DNA from 3 places in the Rahnella sp. ATs2 genome. Region 3 is predicted to be linked to each of the others. Evidence: predicted binding sites of a transcription regulator. Region 3 holds the regulator's gene; each other region holds the start of a gene.
The links. Region 3 encodes PurR, which represses purine synthesis genes. Its sites were predicted from a motif close to CANGCAAACGTTTGCNTG; they were not measured.
Positions count from the first base shown of each region.

Region 1: a site for PurR is predicted at 3,210-3,227, ahead of cvpA (colicin V production protein). Genes of this name have one in related genera too.
Region 2: a site for PurR is predicted at 3,652-3,669, ahead of ACJY2G_RS22515 (nucleobase:cation symporter-2 family protein). Genes of this name have one in related genera too.

Region 1 covers NZ_JBLYPL010000006.1:51,403-58,221, reverse strand. Annotated here, with positions in the region: gene ACJY2G_RS07575 (lysine/arginine/ornithine ABC transporter substrate-binding protein) at 1-76, opposite strand, end outside; gene ACJY2G_RS07570 (UbiX family flavin prenyltransferase) at 399-971, opposite strand; gene purF (amidophosphoribosyltransferase) at 1,102-2,619, opposite strand; gene cvpA (colicin V production protein) at 2,650-3,141, opposite strand; gene dedD (cell division protein DedD) at 3,491-4,282, opposite strand; gene folC (bifunctional tetrahydrofolate synthase/dihydrofolate synthase) at 4,272-5,558, opposite strand; gene accD (acetyl-CoA carboxylase, carboxyltransferase subunit beta) at 5,746-6,660, opposite strand.
Region 2 covers NZ_JBLYPL010000027.1:36,926-43,744, reverse strand. Annotated here, with positions in the region: gene fabY (fatty acid biosynthesis protein FabY) at 1-287, shown strand, start outside; gene ACJY2G_RS22520 (AsmA family protein) at 357-2,051, opposite strand; gene ACJY2G_RS22515 (nucleobase:cation symporter-2 family protein) at 2,206-3,597, opposite strand; gene gltS (sodium/glutamate symporter) at 3,838-5,049, shown strand; gene ACJY2G_RS22505 (PTS sugar transporter subunit IIC) at 5,104-6,423, opposite strand; gene recG (ATP-dependent DNA helicase RecG) at 6,654-6,819, opposite strand, start outside.
Region 3 covers NZ_JBLYPL010000019.1:63,706-70,524, reverse strand. Annotated here, with positions in the region: gene rnt (ribonuclease T) at 1-234, shown strand, start outside; gene ACJY2G_RS19460 (Grx4 family monothiol glutaredoxin) at 330-671, opposite strand; gene ACJY2G_RS19455 (hypothetical protein) at 652-780, opposite strand; gene ACJY2G_RS19450 (C40 family peptidase) at 1,135-2,040, shown strand; gene cydH (cytochrome bd-I oxidase subunit CydH) at 2,216-2,305, opposite strand; gene purR (HTH-type transcriptional repressor PurR) at 2,640-3,665, shown strand; gene punR (DNA-binding transcriptional activator PunR) at 3,716-4,621, opposite strand; gene punC (purine nucleoside transporter PunC) at 4,758-5,951, shown strand; gene cfa (cyclopropane fatty acyl phospholipid synthase) at 6,332-6,819, shown strand, end outside.

The sequences.
Region 1 (6,819 bases), on a different contig from region 3:
TAGGCGCGGCAGCAAATGCACTACCTGCACTGGCTAAGACCAGAACCAGCGGAAGAACCTTGAACAACTTTTTCATACATTAGCCTCAGTGATTATTCATCTGTTGTGGTTGTGTGTGCGTGAATGAACGTCTTTTTATAGTTTGCTGAACGATGCAAATGGCTTTTTGCCAGATTTTCTCATGCACTTTTCGTGCCGTTTCTCAGCATAGCCACTTTCCGCTGTGAGAGAACGAAAACCGGTCAAAAAAGCATCGGGATAATGAAAGTTTTCAAAGGTCTGAAGAAAGAATAGCTGAAGGGGTGGCGAACACTGCACCTTAATGAATCAATTTGTGATCATTGTTGGTGCAATGTAACCGAACTGCGCGAAATGAGTGCGGATTGGGAGAAGAAAGATTAACGACTGCCCTGCCATCGAACAAATAAGTCTTCAGGGAGCTCAATATCAAACTGATCAATCACCCGGTTTACAGTCTGATCGATAATATCTTCGACAGATGTCGGGCGGTGATAAAACGCCGGAACCGGCGGCATAATAATAGCGCCTAGCTCAGCGGCCTGGGTCATGAGTCGTAAATGCCCGAGATGCAGCGGCGTTTCACGCACGCATAACACCAGACGGCGGCGTTCTTTAAGCACCACGTCCGCTGCACGGGTCAGCAGGCCGTCGGTGTAACTGTTCACGATACCGGAAAGCGTTTTGATTGAGCAGGGTAAAATCACCATACCTGCTGTTTTGAATGAGCCGGAAGAAATGCTGGCAGCGATATCACGTGAATCATGCACCACATCTGCCAGCGCCTGCACATCGCGCAGGGAGAGATCGGTTTCCAGGGTCAGCGTCTGGCGGGCGGCATTGCTCATCACCAGATGAGTTTCGATATCAGGCACGCTCTGCAATACCTGCAAAAGCCTGACACCATAAATTGCGCCGCTGGCGCCGGAAATACCGACGATAAGTCGTTTCATGAACACTGCCTTAGAAAATGTTACCAGACCTTATGCTGCCAATACTGACATAAATCCAGACATAAAAAAACGCGCCCGCCCGGTTGTTCACCGGAGGGACGCGTTTATGCGGATGTCAGCAACCGGCTAATCAGCCTTCGTTGTGCATCTCAAGGTTTTCAGCTTCCTGCTGACCACGCAATGCCTGAGCATCGTCGTTACGCAGGGCTTCGAGGTATTCCAGATAGTTCTGGTCAACGTCTTTAGTGACGTAAACACCGTCGAAGACTGAACATTCAAATTTCTCGATGTCGGTATTGTCTTCTTTCACTGCGGCGATCAGGTCGCTCAGATCCTGGAAAATCAACGCATCAGCACCAATCATCTGATTGATTTCGCTGACTTCACGGCCATGCGCAATCAGTTCATTGGCACTTGGCATATCGATACCGTAGACGTTCGGGAAACGAATTTCCGGCGCCGCTGACGCCAGATAAACACGTCTCGCACCCGCTTCACGCGCCATCTCAACAATCTGCTGAGAGGTGGTGCCGCGCACGATGGAGTCATCCACCAGCAGCACGTTTTTATCGCGGAATTCAGCACGGTTGGCATTCAGTTTACGGCGTACCGATTTACGACGTTCCTGCTGTCCCGGCATGATAAAGGTACGGCCCACGTAGCGGTTTTTCACAAAACCCTGGCGGTACGGTTTATTCAGGATACGGGCGATTTCCAGCGCGATATCGCAGGAGGTTTCCGGGATAGGAATGACCACGTCGATGTCCAGATCTTCCCATTCACGGGCAATTTTCGCGCCCAGCTTTTCACCCATACGAACACGGGCGCTGTAGACGGAAATCTTGTCGATGAAGGAGTCAGGACGCGCGAAATACACGTACTCGAACAGGCACGGATTGTACTGAGGATTTTCAGCACACATGCGGGTGTAGAGCTGGCCTTTTTCGGTGATGTACACCGCTTCGCCTGGCGCAACGTCACGCAGGAACTCAAAACCTAATGTATCGAGTGCCACACTTTCAGATGCCACCATGTACTCATTACGGCCACCTTCCAGCGTACGCTTACCGATAACCAGCGGACGGATACCGTGCGGGTCACGGAACGCCAGCATGCCGTGACCGATGATCATCGCCACACAGGCGTAAGCGCCACGGATTTTCAAATTCACCGCGGCAACCGCAGCGAAAATGTTATCGGCTTCCAGCGGGTAATGCTGGAAACGATCCAGTTCACTCGCCAGGATATTGAGCAGGATTTCAGAATCGGAAGTGGTGTTCACATGGCGGCGCTGACCTTCGAACAGGTTGCTTCGCAATTCGTGAGCATTGGTCAGGTTACCGTTATGCGCAAGGGTGATGCCGAACGGAGAGTTGACGTAAAAAGGTTGAGCTTCTGAAGCGCTGGAACTGCCAGCCGTTGGGTAGCGCACATGGCCAATACCCATGTTGCCCTGTAAGCGTTGCATATGGCGGGCTTCGAAAACATCCTTCACCAGGCCATTCGCTTTCCGTAAACGGAAGTTATTATTGGCATCAATGGTGACGATGCCTGCGGCATCCTGCCCACGGTGTTGTAACACCGTTAACGCGTCATAAATCGACTGGTTTACCGGCATGAAACCGGCGATACCGACAATACCGCACATGTTGTCTTTTCCTCTTCAGCGCTGCCAGAACTAAATATGTTTTGGCAAGAAACTCGACGTGCTCTGCAGGTAGTCAAAGAACCACCTGATGATATAACTGAATTGTGGGATCAACTGGGATTGTTTCCAGTCTTCACTTTGTGAAAAACTGGTGAAGGTATCCAGGAAGAACAGCATCGCAGAGACGATTAACACCCCGCGCAGTGCGCCGAAGCACACACCTAACACCCTGTCAGTGCCGGACAAACCGGTTTTTTCCACCAGCGAACTGATCACATAGTTGACAATTGCACCTACGATCAACGTCGCGATGAACAAGATGGCAATTGCGATCCCGTTTCGAACTAACTCATCTTCGAAACGCGTGAAGTAGATGGCGAGATAAGGGTAATAATGGCTGGCAACAAAGAAGGCGCAAGCCCAGGTTACCAGCGATAAAGCCTCGCGAACAAAACCACGGATCAAACTGACTAAAGCAGAAAATCCGATAACCGCAATAATGACGTAATCAATCCAGACCATTAACTATTCCAGTGTCTAATCCAGTCACGTCTACCCCGGCATCCAGTTCGCGGCGAATTCTAACAGAAAAAGAAAACGTTTGCGTAGGGGAAATCTGCCGGCCAGACAAATTAATAATAGCGATTAAAAAAACCTCAATCGCAGCATAAACCTATAAAAACCCAACCAGAGGATCTTATAGAAAAAGGGCACAAATCGCTTGTGCCCTCCGTGGTATTTATCATTATCAGACCCAGGCAATTGGAGTTGTAGCAAGGCAGCAAATGAGAGGATCCCGATGAGCTGACATTAGTCAGTGATTCGGGTCCTCGATTGCAGCGAACACAGCTGCGGCTTCAAGTGCGCAGGGTCAGTGAGCGCTGTATGCCCGAACCTGCCCGCCTAATCCGCTCAGCTGTTGCAATTGCGGAAGTGACGCTTCAAGTTTCTGCTTCGATGCATCAGGCCCCACATACAGGCGCGTGATCTGCCCCTGTACCGGTGTTGCAGGCACTGTGTAAGCACGGAAACCAGACAACCGCAGATTGGCCACAATCTCATTGGCTTTCGCGGCGTTCTTCAGCGCACCCAACTGCACAACATACGACTGCCCTGCCGGTGCTTTCTCTTCCGCCGCAGGTTTAGGTTGCTCAACAGGTTTTGGCTGCTCGGCAACCGCTTTAGGCTGCTCAACCGGCTTCGGCTGTTCAACAGGTTTAGGTTTTACCGTCGGTTTTGCTTCCACCATCGGCTTAGGCTCAATCGTTTTCGGCTTCTGCTGTACAGGTTTGACCGGAGCCGTCTGCACCGGTTTTTTCTGTTCAGGTATCGTGGTGACCGGCGGCTGCGATTCCACCGTGGTATTACCCGGTGCCACATTGCCATGATTGGCGGCGTTGGTGTTGTTGGCAGAACTGTCAGTGTTCTGCCCGCCCGTCATGGACTGATCTGCCCCTTCCGGTGGCTGAGCAGGCAGCGATTGCGTTACCGGAGGCACCGAATCCTGTTCCTCAACATCACCCGGTTTTGGCACCAGGGGAATCGACGCAAATTCGTCTTCGTAATGCTTTTTCTTGCCGTCGAGTAAACCGGGCAGAATGATGACGCCCAGCGCCACCAGAATAATGGTCCCGACCAGACGATTTTGAAACTTACTTGCCACTGGTTTTCCCCGTGTCTATAGCATCCATTACGTGAGCTACGGTATGAAACGAGCCGCAGACAATCACAATATCCTGAGGAGCCGCCTCCTGCATAGCCTGTCTCCAGGCAGACTCCACATCATCAAATGGGCGTGCCTGAGGTAAATGTACCGTCAGTTCGGCAACGCTGGCACCGCGCGGGCCTTCCAGCGGTGCGCAATACCATTCATCGACCTGAGGCGACAGACAAGCCAGCGTACCGGCAATATCTTTGTCTTTCAACATTCCGACGACGGCGCGCACCTTGCCGCCATTACGTGGCTGTTCAGCCAGGCGTCCAGCCAGATAAGCGGCGGCATGCGGGTTGTGTGCGACATCCAGTATGAGTCGCGGCGACTCACTCACCGTCTGGAAACGCCCCGGCAGCGCAGCGCGCTGTAAGCCGCTGCGGAGTGCGGCTTCAGGAACATTCAGACCGGAATAATGCAGTGCTGCCAGCGCGGTCGCCGCATTCGCCAGCGGCACATTAGGCAACGGCAAAGCATCCAGAATATTCACTTCTTTACCGGCGTCGAGTGCCGCCCAGCGCCAGCATCCTGCATCAGCAGAAAAATGCCAGTTCACACCGCGGCGGTATAAATCAGACTGTTTTTCCTGTGCGACGTCAGCAATAGATTGAGGCATATCCGGCTCACCGACTACAGCAGGTTTACCAGCACGGAAAATTCCGGCCTTTTCGCGACCAATGCTTTCACGGTCAGAACCCAGCCAGTCAGTGTGATCGAGGGCAATACTGGTGACGACAGACACGCTGGCATCAACAATATTGGTCGCATCCAGACGCCCGCCCAGACCGACTTCAAGGATAACCACATCCAGCTTAGCCTGTTTAAACAGATGCAATGCCGACAATGTGCCATATTCGAAATAGGTCAGAGAAATATCGCCCCGCCCGGCTTCGAGTACCGCAAAAGATTCGCAGTGCGCAGATTCCGGCAACTCTTCGCCCTGAATACGCACACGCTCGGTATAACGCACCAGATGCGGGGAACTGTAAACACCCACACGGTATCCGGCAGCCATCAGGACAGATTCAAGTGTCGCGCAGGTCGTGCCTTTACCGTTGGTTCCGGCTACGGTGAAAACACGCGGCGCAGGAGTCAGTAAATCGAGTTTTTCGGCAACCGCTCTGACCCGGTCAAGGCCAAGCTCTATGGCCTGAGAATGGAGATGTTCGAGATAATAAAGCCACGTGGCCAAAGGCGACGTGGCTTGGGGAATAAGTTGATTTTGCATGAGTCCCGTTCAACCTTATCAGGTTCACTTCGACACTACATCACCAGACTGTGAAAGCAGGCAATGCCCTCTTTGTCAGAATTCACCGACAGAGTAAAAGCACGGGCTGCCTGTTTTGCAAAGAAACAGCGGGCGGCACAACATCAGATGGCCGCCCGACTCACTGACCGGCTTTTACCCTGTTCGATCAGGCGTCCTGGTTGTCAGCGGCAGAACCGTTGACAGGAACATGGACGTCAACCACATTCGGCTCCGGATGTCCGGTCAGCTTCGCCAGAACGCTGCCCAGTTTGGCGCGCATATCCGGACGACGTACGATCATATCAATCGCACCTTTCTCGATCAGAAACTCACTGCGCTGGAAGCCCGGCGGCAGTTTTTCACGTACGGTTTGCTCGATAACACGTGGACCGGCGAAACCGATCAATGCTTTCGGCTCAGCGACGTTAATGTCACCCAACATCGCCAGACTGGCAGACACACCGCCCATGGTTGGGTCAGTCAGTACAGAAATGTACGGCAGGCCGCGTTCCTGTAATTTCGCCAATGCTGCACTGGTTTTCGCCATCTGCATCAGCGACATCAGCGCTTCCTGCATACGTGCGCCGCCACTGGCAGAGAAACACACCAGAGGACAGTTATCTTCCAGCGCCTGTTCGACGGCACGTACGAAACGCGCACCCACAACAGAAGCCATTGAACCGCCCATGAAAGCAAATTCAAAAGATGCCACCACAATTGGCATACCGTACAGGGTGCCTTTCATGACGATCAGTGCATCTTTTTCGTTGGTTTCTTTCTGAGCAGCCACCAGACGATCTTTATATTTCTTGGAATCTTTAAACTTCAGAACATCTTTAGGCTCAAGCTCGCTGCCTAATTCAACCTCACTGCCCTCGTCCATGAAAGTGGACAGACGCATACGCGCGGTAAGGCGCATATGGTGGTCGCACTTAGGGCACACCATGAGGTTGCGCTCAAGCTCGGCGCGGTAAAGAACCTGCCCGCAGCTGTCGCATTTAGTCCAGACGCCCTCAGGAATGCTTGCCTTACGGGTTTGCGAGTCAGTGCTCTTACTAAGAATTCGTTCAATCCAGCTCATCGATAACCTTTCTGTTTGAACCCGGCCGAAGCCAGTCCGCTGTTCATGCTGTAACAAGTCCCCTGAAACCTACCCAAAATCGCCTGTATGCGGGGTGATAAAAAATCTCACACACCGCGCCACAGAAGGGTTGTTCGCAGGAACAGACCATAAATTGTC
Region 2 (6,819 bases), on a different contig from region 3:
GCTGGGGTTTGATCTGGCTGCTGCTGCGTGAACGGCATTTGGGCGGCACCATTGTGCTGGCGGATGCACATATCCGTTACAGTTCGCCGGTGACCGGCAGGCCGCGTGCGGTGGCGGATTTAGGCTCTGTCAGCGGCGACCTTGATCGTCTGGCTCGCGGGCGTAAGGCGCGCGTGCAACTCGAAGTGAATTTATACGGCGATGAGGTAGACGGCGCAGTGTTTGAAGGTACTTATCTGGTGCTTCCGGCTGCACCCGGCGCACCGCTCGAACCCGAAATTAACTGATTTGCTTTAGCCCAAACAAAAGGCACCGCGATTGCGGTGCCTTTTTGCGTTATAGCCAGACGAACTGATTTATGGCGCAACGGGGGATGGCGCACCGGAAACCAATCCGTTCACCATCCTCTGGTCAATGGTCTCGCTGCCGTTTATCTGCAATGTGCCGTTCAGCGTCGGTTTGTAATCGACATTTGCCGGCATTTGCCCTTGCAGATTGAGCTGCATATTGACGTTACCTTCCAGGGGCACATGTGGCCATCCCCAGTTTTCAAGCTGATTTGCCGGTACGGAGCGGCCGGTCATCTTCAATGAGAAATGACGTTGCGGCTGCTGGTCAACGGTCGCACTGGCTTCCAGCAAACCTTCTTTAGTAAAGGCGCTCAGTTCGGAAATATTCACCTGAATGTCGTTCGCATTCAGGGTTATTGAAGGACGACGCACGTCATTACGATTAAATGTGGCTTCGCTGGCATTCAGATTTAGCGTACCGCTCCAGATCCCCCATTGATGATTACGTGCCAGCAACAGATTATTGCCCAGACCATCAAGCGCGGTCAGCTGGAAAGGGAACTGCGGGTTGATATCAATAATCAGGTTTCGGTTGGCAATAAACCGGCTGACAAAGACTTCAGAAAGCGAATCCGGCAACGCCTGATTCCAGAGCTGTTTCCAGTTTTCCGGCAACGTATATTCCAGGCCAGCGACGGAAACTTCATCAAGTTGCAGGCGTTTGTTGGCGCGCAACCAGTTCCCTGTGGTACGGAGCAAACTACGCTCCCAGCGCGCCGTCGCCTGTTTAATAGCAATGCCTTGCGGCGAAAGGTCGAGACTGATAATGGGATCCTGGATATGCAGATTGCCATCAATCATATCGGTTGCATTCAGGGTGATTTCCCCGTCATCGCTTTGCCAGTCGCCTTTTTCCAGCGTCAGATCCTGTACAGACAAATCAACGTCGCTGAATGCCCAGTCAGTTCCCTGCAAGCGGGCATCAATCAGGTCAAGGCGCTGGATAGTCACTTTAGGCAATGTCTGGTAATCATCAAAAAAAGCAGCAAGTGATTTAGAGGTTTGCAGGCGTACATTGCTCAGGCGCAGGTTTTCAATGTTCCAGCTACCGTCAGCGGCCTGTGTGGCTTTACCGGTCAGCTGACCGCGCGCCAGATCGCCGCCAAAATTACTCAGCGTCAGATTCTTATTATTGATATTGCCCTGAATCAGCACATTTTCGGCCGGAAGACCGTTGACCGTCAGATTCGCGGCACTCAGCTGGAAATCGGCTTTGTCACCCAGTAGCTGAGCCGGTTTTGGCTGCCACGGCGAAATGCCGGCATTAATCTGCTGTCCCTGAATATCTAATCCGGCGGTATTCCCGGTCAGCGCCATTTTGCTGAGCTGCAGCGTATTGGCCTGCAACGGTAAATTCATTGAGGAAGGGCTGACACTGAGGCGACCGTTAGCCAGAACGACGCGATCGAAAAAGCGTGGCTCGGTTATCTGTCGCAAGCTTAAATCCAGATCGACTTCGCCAGCGTTCAGGATTTCCGGCTGATTCTTTTGCCCGAAGACGACATTGTTTAACGTCACACGACCCGGAGACGACCAGTTGTGGTCGATTTTCTCTACGGAGACGTGGTACTCGCTGTTATCGCTGATCCAGCGGCTGACCCAGCCAGCCGCCCAGCGGGTTTGTAATAGGACGTACACCAGCACGATCGCCAGCACCAGAAGTAAGGCGAACGTCAGCAAAATTTTACCGATAAATCTCATCGTCTGGAGCCCTGTAACGGGAAAGCGGAAAAAAGATTCTTTGTTTATGCCGCAAACAGCGACTTTTCTCAACAGGTTAGCAGAATGGAGACAATAAAAAGCGGCAGGGGTTCCAGACCCGCTGCCGCTGTTACACACGGATTACATCCCGTGATTACTTTTCGTGAGGGAAGACCAGATTCAGAACAATCGCAGTAATACCACCGGCAGCAATTCCCGAAGACAGAAGGGTTTTCAGCCAGTCGGGTGCGAATTGCAGGATCAGCGGTTGCTGGGAAACACCCATACCGACGGCCAGTGAAAGCGCCATGATCATGATTGCGCGGCGGTTAAGGCGCTCCCGGGAAACAATACGCACGCCGGAAGCCGCGATCGTACCGAACATCACGATGGTTGCGCCGCCCAGAACCGGTTCAGGAATATGTTGCACAAAACCCGCTACGGCAGGGAACAGCCCAAGGATGATCAGCATCAGAGCGACAACAAAACCGACATAGCGGCTTGCAACTCCGGTCAGCTGAATCACGCCGTTGTTTTGCCCGAAACATGAATTCGGGAAAGTGTTAAATACCGCAGACAGCATTGAGTTCAGGCCGTTTGCCAGAACACCGCCTTTGATGCGCTTCATATAGAGCGGGCCGCTGACCGGCTGCTCCGAAACGTCTGAGGTCGCGGTAATATCACCGATAGTTTCCAGCGACGTGACCATGAAAATCAGCATCAGCGGGATCAGCAGATTCCAGTCGAAGCCCAGACCGTAATACAGCGGCGTCGGTAAGGTTATCCAGTTTGTCTGTGTGGCTGGCGCGACGGAGGGCAACATCCCCATCATCCAGGCTGCCAGATAACCCACGGCCATGGCGATCACCAGAGATGCCACGCGCAGATAAGGGTTGCGCTGACGGTTCAGCAGAACAATCACCACCAGCACCACGGCAGCCAGCAACAGATTTTTTGGCGCGCCGAAAGTGTGATCACTCATGGCGGAGTAACCGCCGCCAATAGACGTCAGTCCGACCTGAATCAGTGACAGCCCGATAATCATCACCACGATGCCGGAAACCAGCGGCGTAATGATGCGGCGTGCGAGATGCAGGAAACGGGAAAGAATAATTTCAGTACAGGAAGCCAGCATCAGGGTGCCGAACAGCGCCGCCATCATGGTCGGGACATCGGCACCGCCATTTTTCAGCGCCATTCCGCCCATGATAAGCGGTGCCACAAAGTTAAAGCTGGTGCCCTGAATGGAGAGTAAACCTGAACCGACAGGCCCCCAGGTTTTAATCTGCAAAATGGAAGCGAGGCCAGAGGCGAACAGCGACATGCTGATGATGTGCTGTGTATCCTGCGCGGGTAAACCCAGGGCCTGGCAAATCAGCAATGCCGGTGTGATTACCGCAACAAACATCGCCAGCAAATGCTGACAGGCGGCAAATAACGTCTGAGGAAGTGGCGGACGATCTTCGAGGCGGTAAATCAGTTCACTTTTTTGCTGGCGTGAGAGGTCAGATGGCTGTGTTTCTTGTTCTGCGGTTTGCGAACTCATGTTGTGGCATTCCAATAAGCGGCAAAGCGGGCATTTTTATTGAAATTACCGACAAAAGCAATCGTTTGCTATCGGCAATTTTTGATGGGTAGTTTGGGTTAGGGGGAGATTTACGATCTGTTTTTCTTGCTTATCGCAGCTTTAATGACTTCTAATTCAGCCTCTGGGGAAATGATACTTAAATGAGATGTTTATAACTCAATAATATTTTTGGATATTTTTTTAAAATGGAGTTTTTCAATGATTCAACTCGACACCTACGGCACGCTCGTTGCCGCCACGTTGGTACTCCTTTTAGGACGAAAATGCGTCCAGTCGGTCAAATTTCTAAAGAAATACACTATTCCTGAGCCCGTTGCCGGCGGGTTACTGGTCGCTTTGCTGTTGCTGATTGCCAATCAGATGTTCGGATTGGAAATCGGCTTTGATATGTCCCTGAAAGAGCCCCTGATGCTGGCGTTCTTTGCGACAATTGGTTTGAATGCCAATCTTTCCAGCTTGCGTGCAGGCGGCAAATCTTTATTTCTTCTGGTCTTTGTCGTGATCGGCCTGTTACTGATGCAAAACGCCATCGGTATCGGGATGGCGAAAATGCTGGGGCTTGATCCGCTGATGGGGCTGCTGGCCGGTTCGATTACACTTTCTGGCGGTCACGGAACAGGTGCGGCGTGGAGCAAGCTGTTTATCGAACGTTATGGCTTTGAAAACGCGACGGAAGTTGCAATGGCCTGCGCGACCTTCGGCCTGGTGTTAGGTGGAATTATCGGCGGTCCCGTGGCGCGTTATCTGGTCAGCCATTCTTCAACACCAAACGGCACACCGGAAGATGCCGTCGATCCCAGCGCATTTGAAAAACCGACCATCGGGCGGATGATCACCCCGCTGGTGATGGTGGAAACGATCGCGCTGATCGCGATATGTCTGATGGCTGGAACTTACTTTGCCAGCCTGCTTCAGGGGTCTGCCTTCGAAATTCCGACATTTGTCTGTGTTCTGTTCGTGGGTGTGATCCTGAGCAACGTCATGGCGTGGCTCGGTTTTTATCGTGTTTTCGACCGGGCCGTTTCAGTACTGGGTAATGTCAGCCTGTCGTTGTTCCTGGCGATGGCACTGATGAGCCTGAAGCTTTGGGAAATGGCGTCACTGGCTTTGCCGATGATGGCAATCCTCATCGTACAGACCATCGCGATGGCGCTTTACGCGATTTTCGTAACGTATCGCGTAATGGGCAAAAACTATGATGCCGCGGTACTGGCAGCCGGACATTGCGGCTTCGGGCTGGGTGCAACGCCGACGGCGATTGCAAATATGCAGGCGATCACCAACCAGTTTGGTCCTTCGCATCTGGCCTTCCTGGTTGTGCCGATGGTCGGTGCATTCTTCATTGATATTGCGAATGCGATCGTCATTAAACTGTATCTGATGCTGCCAATATTTCCGGCTTTCAGTTAAAAAACAGGCACAGAAGTTTCGCTTCTGTGCCTGCCTTTCCTCCTGATTTATCGCTTACTGTGCTGCCTTTTCCGTAAACACCTCTTCCGCTTCAGCGGCTTTCTCCTGCGCCATCAGCTGTTTTTCATAAACCTTGAAAAACGGATAGTAAATCACCATCGAAAGCGCCATCAGCATGACGACCAGAATCGACACTTTGAAATCCCAGCCCATTGCCCAGGCTGCGCCAATCGGCGCCGGAGATGTCCAGGGAACCAGTGAAATCATATGCGGCAGAAGATCGGTTTTAACCGCAGTGTAGGCAATGACGGCATTCACCATCGGTGCCAGAAGGAAGGGGATGAAAAATACCGGGTTCATAACAATTGGCGTGCCGAAGATCACCGGCTCATTGATGTTAAAGCAGCTGGGAACCAGACTGAGTTTGCCCATTGTGCGCAGATGCGCCGACTTGCTGCGACAAAACAGCAACACCAGCCCGATGGTTGCGCCGGAGCCGCCGATAACGATCAGGAAATTCCAGAAAGCCTCGGTCATGATGTGCGTCATCGGTAAACCTGCGGCGAGATCTGTCTGATTCAGGCCAAGGTTGGTTAACCAGAAAGCCTGCAACATGCCGGAAACGATGGCTGAACCGTGAATGCCGGCAAACCACAGCAGGTGGCAAATCAGCACGGCGAGAAGTACCGCGGGCAGTGAGTCAGCGGCGGAAATCAGCGGCTCGAACAGCGCCATAATCGCCTGTGGTAACAGCATGTCGAAACCTGACTGCACCAGCAAACTCAAAGGGAAAAGCGTCACCACCACCGCAATAATCGGGATCAGCAAATCGAATGAATGCTTAATGTTTGAAGGAACCTGTTCAGGTAAGCGTATGCCGATATTGTATTTTTTCAGCAGCCGCGTCAGCTCAGTCACATAAATCGCCACCAGAATGGCGGTAAATATGCCCACGCCACCCAACGCGACGGTCGACATTTTCTCATCAACCTGCGGCGCAGCAACCAGCAGAAAAGACATCAGCGCCAGCATCGCCGTCATAAACGGGTCAAGTTTGTAACTTCTTGCCAGATTGTAGGCAATCGATGCCGCGATGTAGATCGACATAATCCCCATCGTCATATTGAACGGCGTCAAAATTTGTACTTCATATTTAGCCGAAAGCGCCAGCCAGCTCCTGGCGAAACCCCACGAAGATTCAGGCGAGAATGGCGGGTGGACAAAAACCAGTAAAAATGAGCCGACAATCATAAACGGCATTGCTGAAATGAAGCCGTCACGTACTGCCATGACGTGCCGTTGTGAGGAAAGCCGGGCAGCAAAAGGGCTGATCTTTAGTTCTATAAAGTTAAAGAGTGACTGGCTGATGCTCATAATAATATTGGCCTTATGTTGAAGAGTTCAGACACGGTTGCCTTGATTATCATCAGTGTAGTGGCGGGGTGTGAAACCGGTTACCGACTTTGCCCCACTCTGTGAAGGTCATCAAATAACCAACGAAGAAAGCGGTTCAGCTGCGGTTACATTAAAATTTGCATGAATGTGAAGGCGCAAAACATCATTTTTAATAATGTTTCGACGATAAGAGAGAATGGAGAAGGGGATCAGGCGTTGGTGTATCTGACTCTTTCCGGCAGCCAGCGTTCTATCAATGCTTTGGCGTGATCCGGGAACTGCTGTTGCAGATAGCGCGCTATACGTTGTACGTCGGGGATCATTGCCTGGTCGCGTAACAGGTCCGCGACTTTAAACTCTGCACTGCCGGTCTGG
Region 3 (6,819 bases):
ACTGCGGCGTTAAGCGGACTGGTGCTCGGGCAAACGGTGCTGGCAAAAGCCTGTATCAGCGCGGGAATGGTGTTTGACAGCAGTCAGGCTCACTCTGCACTGTATGACACAGAACGCACTGCTGAGCTGTTCTGTGAGCTGGTGAACCGCTGGAAGCGTCTTGGCGGCTGGCCGTTGCCCCTGACCGCAGAAGAAGCGGAAGACGAAACCGTGCAGCAGGAAAATCAGCAGTAATCCGCACGGCTGGCTGGATCCAGACATAAAAAAGAGCGACGCAATGTCGCTCTTTTTGTTTTCACCCTCCTCAAAGGACGGCGGCCTTCTTAGAATTACTCTTCAGAAGATTTGTATTTTTCAGCAGTTTCTTTAATCAGCTGCTGCAGTTCGCCGCGCTGGAACATCTCAACCACGATGTCACAACCGCCGACCAGTTCGCCATCAACCCACAACTGCGGGAAAGTTGGCCAGTTAGCAAACTTTGGCATTTCTGCGCGGATATCCGGGTTCTGCAAAATATCAACATAAGCAAAACGTTCGCCACAGGCTGAAAGCGCCTGAACAGCCTGAGCGGAAAAACCGCAGCTTGGCAGCTTTGGAGAACCTTTCATGTAAAGCAGGATCGGGTTTTCAGATACTTGCTTCTGAATTTTTTCAATAGTTGGAGTAGTCATTTCTTGCTTCCTCAAGCCGGTACAGGCTGTCACGGTCATTACTCATCACGCGCGGCACCCAAAAACGGTGCGCAAACACAATACTTTCTATTGTAACGACGCCAGCCATCAGATAAAAACGCCATTTTTTGTGGGGTCTTTCTCAATACTGGCATTTTATTAAACAATTTTTGGCGGCTGCGCTGAACATCACATATTTAAAGATTCATCGAGAATAACATTTTTGCCGTTCGACGATAATGTCAGATTTGCCAAATCGCATTCTTTATCTCAAATATTAACCTGATGAAAAATGGTTATTTTTTTGACTAAAAATGGCGGATATTTCGACATAAAAAAAGCTATTAACTTTTTCTCACAATATGATCTAGAATCGAGTCAATTCGTGCTTTTTTGTCGGGTTCTTTTAGGCAATACTCTGACATCCCTGATGTTTAACCCAACCACTCATGGTAACGAAGCTATGCGCTTACTGTTCACGCTTTTTGTGCTGCTCTTTACCCAGCTGTTTCTTAATATGGCTCATGCGTCGCCACAGACCCGCGTCTCTGCCGATCAGCGAAAGAGTCATGTTAATTCCCTGACGCCGGAAGAACGGCGAAAGCGAAAGACAGTGGCGGCGAAAACCAGTAAAAAAACAAAAGTCGCACCGGTGACAGAGAAAAAGACTCAGGAAAAAGCATCAAAATCGAAGAAGGTCAGCAGCACCGAACTGGTCAAACGCAAGACAACTTCTGAGAAAAGCGTAAAAACGACCCGGGCCGAAAGCAAAAAAGAAAAAACACTCAGGACAACGCGGGCCGAGAAAAAGACAGATAAAGCCACTAAATCACGAGCGCTTGCCAAAAAAAGCAGTGAAAAAATCAGCAAGAAAGAAGCGTATGGCCGACACCGTAAAGGTAAAAAATTACGCGAAGAAGACACCAAACCTATTACGCTGAGTGCGACACATAAAAAACGCTATCAGCACGCACAACAAACGGCGATGACTAAGCTGATGCACCAGGTCGGCAAACCTTATCGCTGGGGAGGAACTTCTCCGAATACCGGTTTTGATTGCAGCGGTCTGGTCTATTACGCTTATAAAGATTTGATCCGCATTAAAATGCCGCGCACGGCAAACGAGATGTACCACCTGCGCGATGCAGCGCCGGTGAAACGTGGCGAACTTGAAAGCGGTGATCTGGTGTTCTTCAGAATCAACAACCGCGGCGCAGCGGATCATGTGGGTGTTTATGTTGGCAACGGCAAATTCATTCAGTCGCCAAGAACCGGTGAAGACATCAAAATCACCTCACTGGGCGATGATTACTGGCAAGACCACTATGTTGGCGCACGTCGGGTGATGACCCCACAAACAATCCGATAATAAACAATTCGTTAAGTCTGAAGTTTCGCTAATCAGCCATTGAATAGCACTTAACGAAGAGTTTCTGCAGGGAAGAGTATCGGCGGTAACGGTCACTGCGTAAAATTGAAAAGGGCGATTCCTGTGAAAGGTATCGCCCTTTTTTGTTGCGTCTCACTACTGTCTTAGTGCCAGATTAGTTCATCACTGCCGTGAAGCTGAAAGCGATAATCATGAGCAAAGCGCATACCGTGGTGATCAACGATAATTTCAGGTTGCTGTCCATCAAACCCCCTTTCGGATCAAGTTGTGGCGTTTCTTTTAGCCACACTAAATGTGTGCCAACGCATTTTCGCATAATTCACTTTTAAAATCTTCTGCTGAATGAAAATGTGAACATGACAATTTTACTTCCACTTTCATGCATTATAAGAGAAAATTGTCGGTTAACACGCCTGTGTGCCGGTCGATTTCACCCGAGAGCATTTCACGCCTCATTCTGAAGAATCCACCCAATGATTACACTGCCCTTTTAGATGTCCGCAGTGTAATCAGCGCAAGCAAACGATTAACATAATGCTAACGTGCTGAAGCACGGAAGTTCAGGAGTCATTCTTTACATGGCAACGATTAAAGATGTCGCAAAGCGCGCTGGCGTTTCCACTACAACCGTGTCGCACGTCATCAATAAAACACGTTTCGTCGCCGAAGAAACCAGGGAAGCAGTGCTGCTTGCCATTAAAGAGCTACATTATTCGCCGAGCGCCGTAGCCCGTAGTCTTAAAGTGAATAACACCAAGACAATTGGTCTGCTGGCAACCTCCAGTGAAGCGCCCTATTTCGCCGAGGTGATTGAAGCCGTAGAGAACAGCTGCTTCTCCAAAGGCTATACGCTGATCTTGTGTAACTCGCACAACAATCTGGAAAAACAACAGGCCTATCTGCAAATGCTGGCGCAAAAACGCGTCGATGGTCTGCTGGTCATGTGCGCGGAATACCCTGATGAATTACTCAATATGCTTGAAGAGTATCGTTCGATTCCTATGGTGGTGATGGACTGGGGCGAAGCGCGTAAAAACTTCACCGACAGCATTATCGACAATGCTTTCGAAGGCGGATATATGGCCGGACGCTATCTGATCGAACGCGGGCATCGTGATATTGGCGTAATCCCGGGACAACTCGCGCGTAACACCGGCGGCGGTCGTTTCCAGGGTTTTGTCAAAGCGCTGACGGAAGCCAATATCCCGCTTCGCGAAGAATGGGTGGTTCAGGGCGATTTCGAGCCGGAGTCAGGTTATCAGGCGATGCATAAGATTCTGATGCAGAAACAACGCCCCACCGCCGTCTTCTGCGGGGGTGATGTCATGGCGATGGGCGCAATTTGCGCCGCTGATGAACTCGGATTGCGCGTCCCGCAAGATATTTCGGTGATTGGTTACGATAACGTGCGTAATGCGCGGTACTTCTCTCCGGCACTGACGACCGTGCATCAGCCGAAAGAACGGTTGGGTGAGATGGCCTTTACTATGTTACTCGACCGCATCGTCAGCAAACGTGAAGAATCACAGACCATCGAGGTGCATCCGAAACTGGTTGAGCGTCGTTCGGTGGCCGATGGCCCGTACCGCGACTATCGCCGTTAATGTTTGCCTTTAATCTTTTATAACGCCTGCTTTTGCAGGCGTTTTATTTCTCAGTCCCGCAACCATTCACGGTTCATCGTTTCTGTATCACCCATATATTCCAGCAACCACGCCAGTGAAGGTGACGGATTACTCTGGTCCCACGTGAGGCAACACGGGCTGTCAGGGAAGGTATTCTCCAGCGCCAGAACCTGCAATGTCTGCTGCTCAATGCGATGGCTCACGCGATGTACCGGCATCATTCCCACACATAAACCTTCACTCAGACATTCAAGCGCGCAGGTCCAGTCCGGCACAACCAGACGCCGCTGGTTATCGAGTGTCCAGGTATCACGCTTAGGCAACGTCCGCGAGGTATCTTCAAGACACAATGCGGGATAAGGCCTGAGCTGGTCATCACTGAGCGCACCCGGTAACTGCGCCAGCGGATGCTGCGGGCTGACCACGCAGTGCCAGTCCATAAACCCCATGTCGCGAAAACTGAAACGACCACCAACCGGTATCGCCCGCGTCGCACCGATTGCCACATCAGCACGTCCGTCAACCAGTGCGTCCCACACACCATTAAACACTTCGGAATGAATAATCAGCTCCGTATCAGGAAAATGACGATAGAAATCCAGCACCAGTCGCCGGGTTCTTGCCGGTTTAACAATTCTGTCGACAGCAATACGTAACTCGCCCCGCCAGCCGTTGGCAACCTGCTGACATTGGCGTCTTGTAGCTATCATTTTTTTTATCAGAACCCGCGCTTCATCCACGAAAACTTTGCCCGCTGGCGTTAAAACGACGTCGCGGTGTCGACGTTCAAACAAGGGCACCGCCAGCCATTGTTCGAGCTGACGAACGGTGTAGCTGATGGCAGAAGGGACCCGATGTAGTTCCTGTGCCGCCGCACTGAAGCTTCCGGTTCTTGCCACCGCATCAACGACTTCCAGAGCGTATTCTGACCACATATTTTAGCCTTCAATATTTTTGATAGCAGAGTGCAAATATTAACGTTTCACAACGCTGTTATCAAAGCGTTAAAATCTGCCTCCGAACAGATCCCTGCATCAAATCATCTGCAATAAATAAATTAACGAGATAATAATGAAACCCTCCTTTGGATTTATGCTCTATCTGGCTGGCCTGAGCATGCTCGGCTTTTTAGCCACAGATATGTACCTTCCTGCGTTCAGCGCAATGCAAATTAGCCTGATGACCAGTCCGGGAATGATCAGCGCCAGCCTGAGTATTTTTCTCGGCGGATTCGCCATCGGACAATTGCTGTGGGGACCGCTGTCAGACCGCATTGGCCGCAAACCGGTTTTACTGCTGGGCCTGACACTGTTTGCCGTCGGCTGCCTGGGCGTGATTTGGGTCGAGAACGTGCGCGCCCTTCTGGCGCTGCGTTTCTTACAGGCCATGGGCGTCTGTGCCGCCGCAGTGACCTGGCAGGCAATCGTGGTGGACCGTTTTTCAGCGGATGTCGCTAAAAAAACCTTCGCCAGCATTATGCCTTTAGTGGCACTTTCGCCGGCGCTGGCTCCTTTGCTTGGCGCCTGGGTGCTCAATCATTTTGACTGGGAAGCGATATTTGCCCTGCTGACTGCGGTCGCCGCCCTGTTGCTTATCGCCACCTTCACGCTGCGGGAAAATAAGCCGGCAGAACACAAATCTGACGAAAAAGCGGGCTTTGGCACGTTGCTGAAGTCGCGCGTTTACAGCGGTAATGTCATGATTTACGCTGCCTGTTCCGCCGGTTTCTTTGCCTGGCTGACAGGTTCGCCGTTTATTCTGAGTGATATGGGTTATTCGCCGGGCGTGATTGGCCTGAGCTATGTTCCGCAGACCATCGCTTTCCTGCTCGGTGGTTTCGGCTGCCGGTTGCTTATCAGTAAGGTAGATGGGAATAAAATTTTACCCTGGCTGCTGACAGGATATGGTCTGAGTGTTGCGGGTCTGTTCTGTGTTGCCATGTTCACTGATGCCGGGTTGGTGAGCTTGTTGATCCCGTTCTGTTTCATGGCTTTGGTGAATGGCGCAATCTATCCAATTGTTGTGGCAAATGCATTAATGCCATTTCCTGCTAATACAGGGAAAGCGGCTGCGTTGCAAAATACCCTGCAATTGGGATTGTGTTTCCTCGCCAGTTTGCTGGTTTCCGCATTTATTGCGCAACCATTAATAGCGACAGTCACCACCATGCTGTCTACACTATTGTTGGTAGTTTTGGGCCGGTGGATGTCTGTGCGGCACAAAAATCCGCAATATACAGAGCAAAAGTCGGAGCAGGAAGCCTGAGTAAGCCTTGAAAGTTAATCGTTATAATGACCATAAGTTACAATCACTTACTGGTCATTTTCATTCGTGACGATTAACTATTGAGAATGCCTGCCGGCGAGCCTATACTCAACAAAACCCAATAAAATAGCATTTTTACAAAACTTTTATTACATACTTAAACCGGACGCGCGGAATGCGTCACACTATTTTTTCTGGTACGTTTTTCAAGGATGATTTTCCTGCGTGACTTGTGCCCGCAGGCGTTCTTCTAAATTTCCTCTGTTGGTGTCGGATATCGGACGAGGCGCTAGTCGTCTGTTCTCATAAAGACCTGCAAAAAATAGCCTTTGCTTTTCCCGGCAGGTTAATAAGTCAGAAGAGAAAGTGATGGAGAAGCTATGAGTTCATCGTGTATAGAAGACCTAAGCATTCAGGATAATCAGTGGTATCGGATAGCCAGTGAAATGCTGGCGATGGCAGACATCCAGGTAAATGGTAATCGCCCTTTCGACCTTAAAGTAAAAAACACTGACTTTTTTAAGCGTGTTTTACAGGAAGGTTCTCTGGGTCTGGGTGAAAGCTATATGGATGGTTGGTGGGAATGCGACCGCCTTGATATTTTTTTCCAGCGTGTTCTCCGTGCAGGTTTGGAAAATAAACTCCCCCACCATTTTAAAGACACTCTGCGGGTAGCCGCGGCACGCCTTACCAATTTGCAATCGCGTAAACGTGCATGGATTGTCGGCAAAGAGCATTATGATTTGGGCAACGATTTATTCACGCTGATGCTCGACCCGTATATGCAATATTCCTGTGGCTACTGGAAAGAAGCAACAACGCTGGAAGAAGCGCAGGAAGCCAAACTCAAAATGATCTGCGATAAACT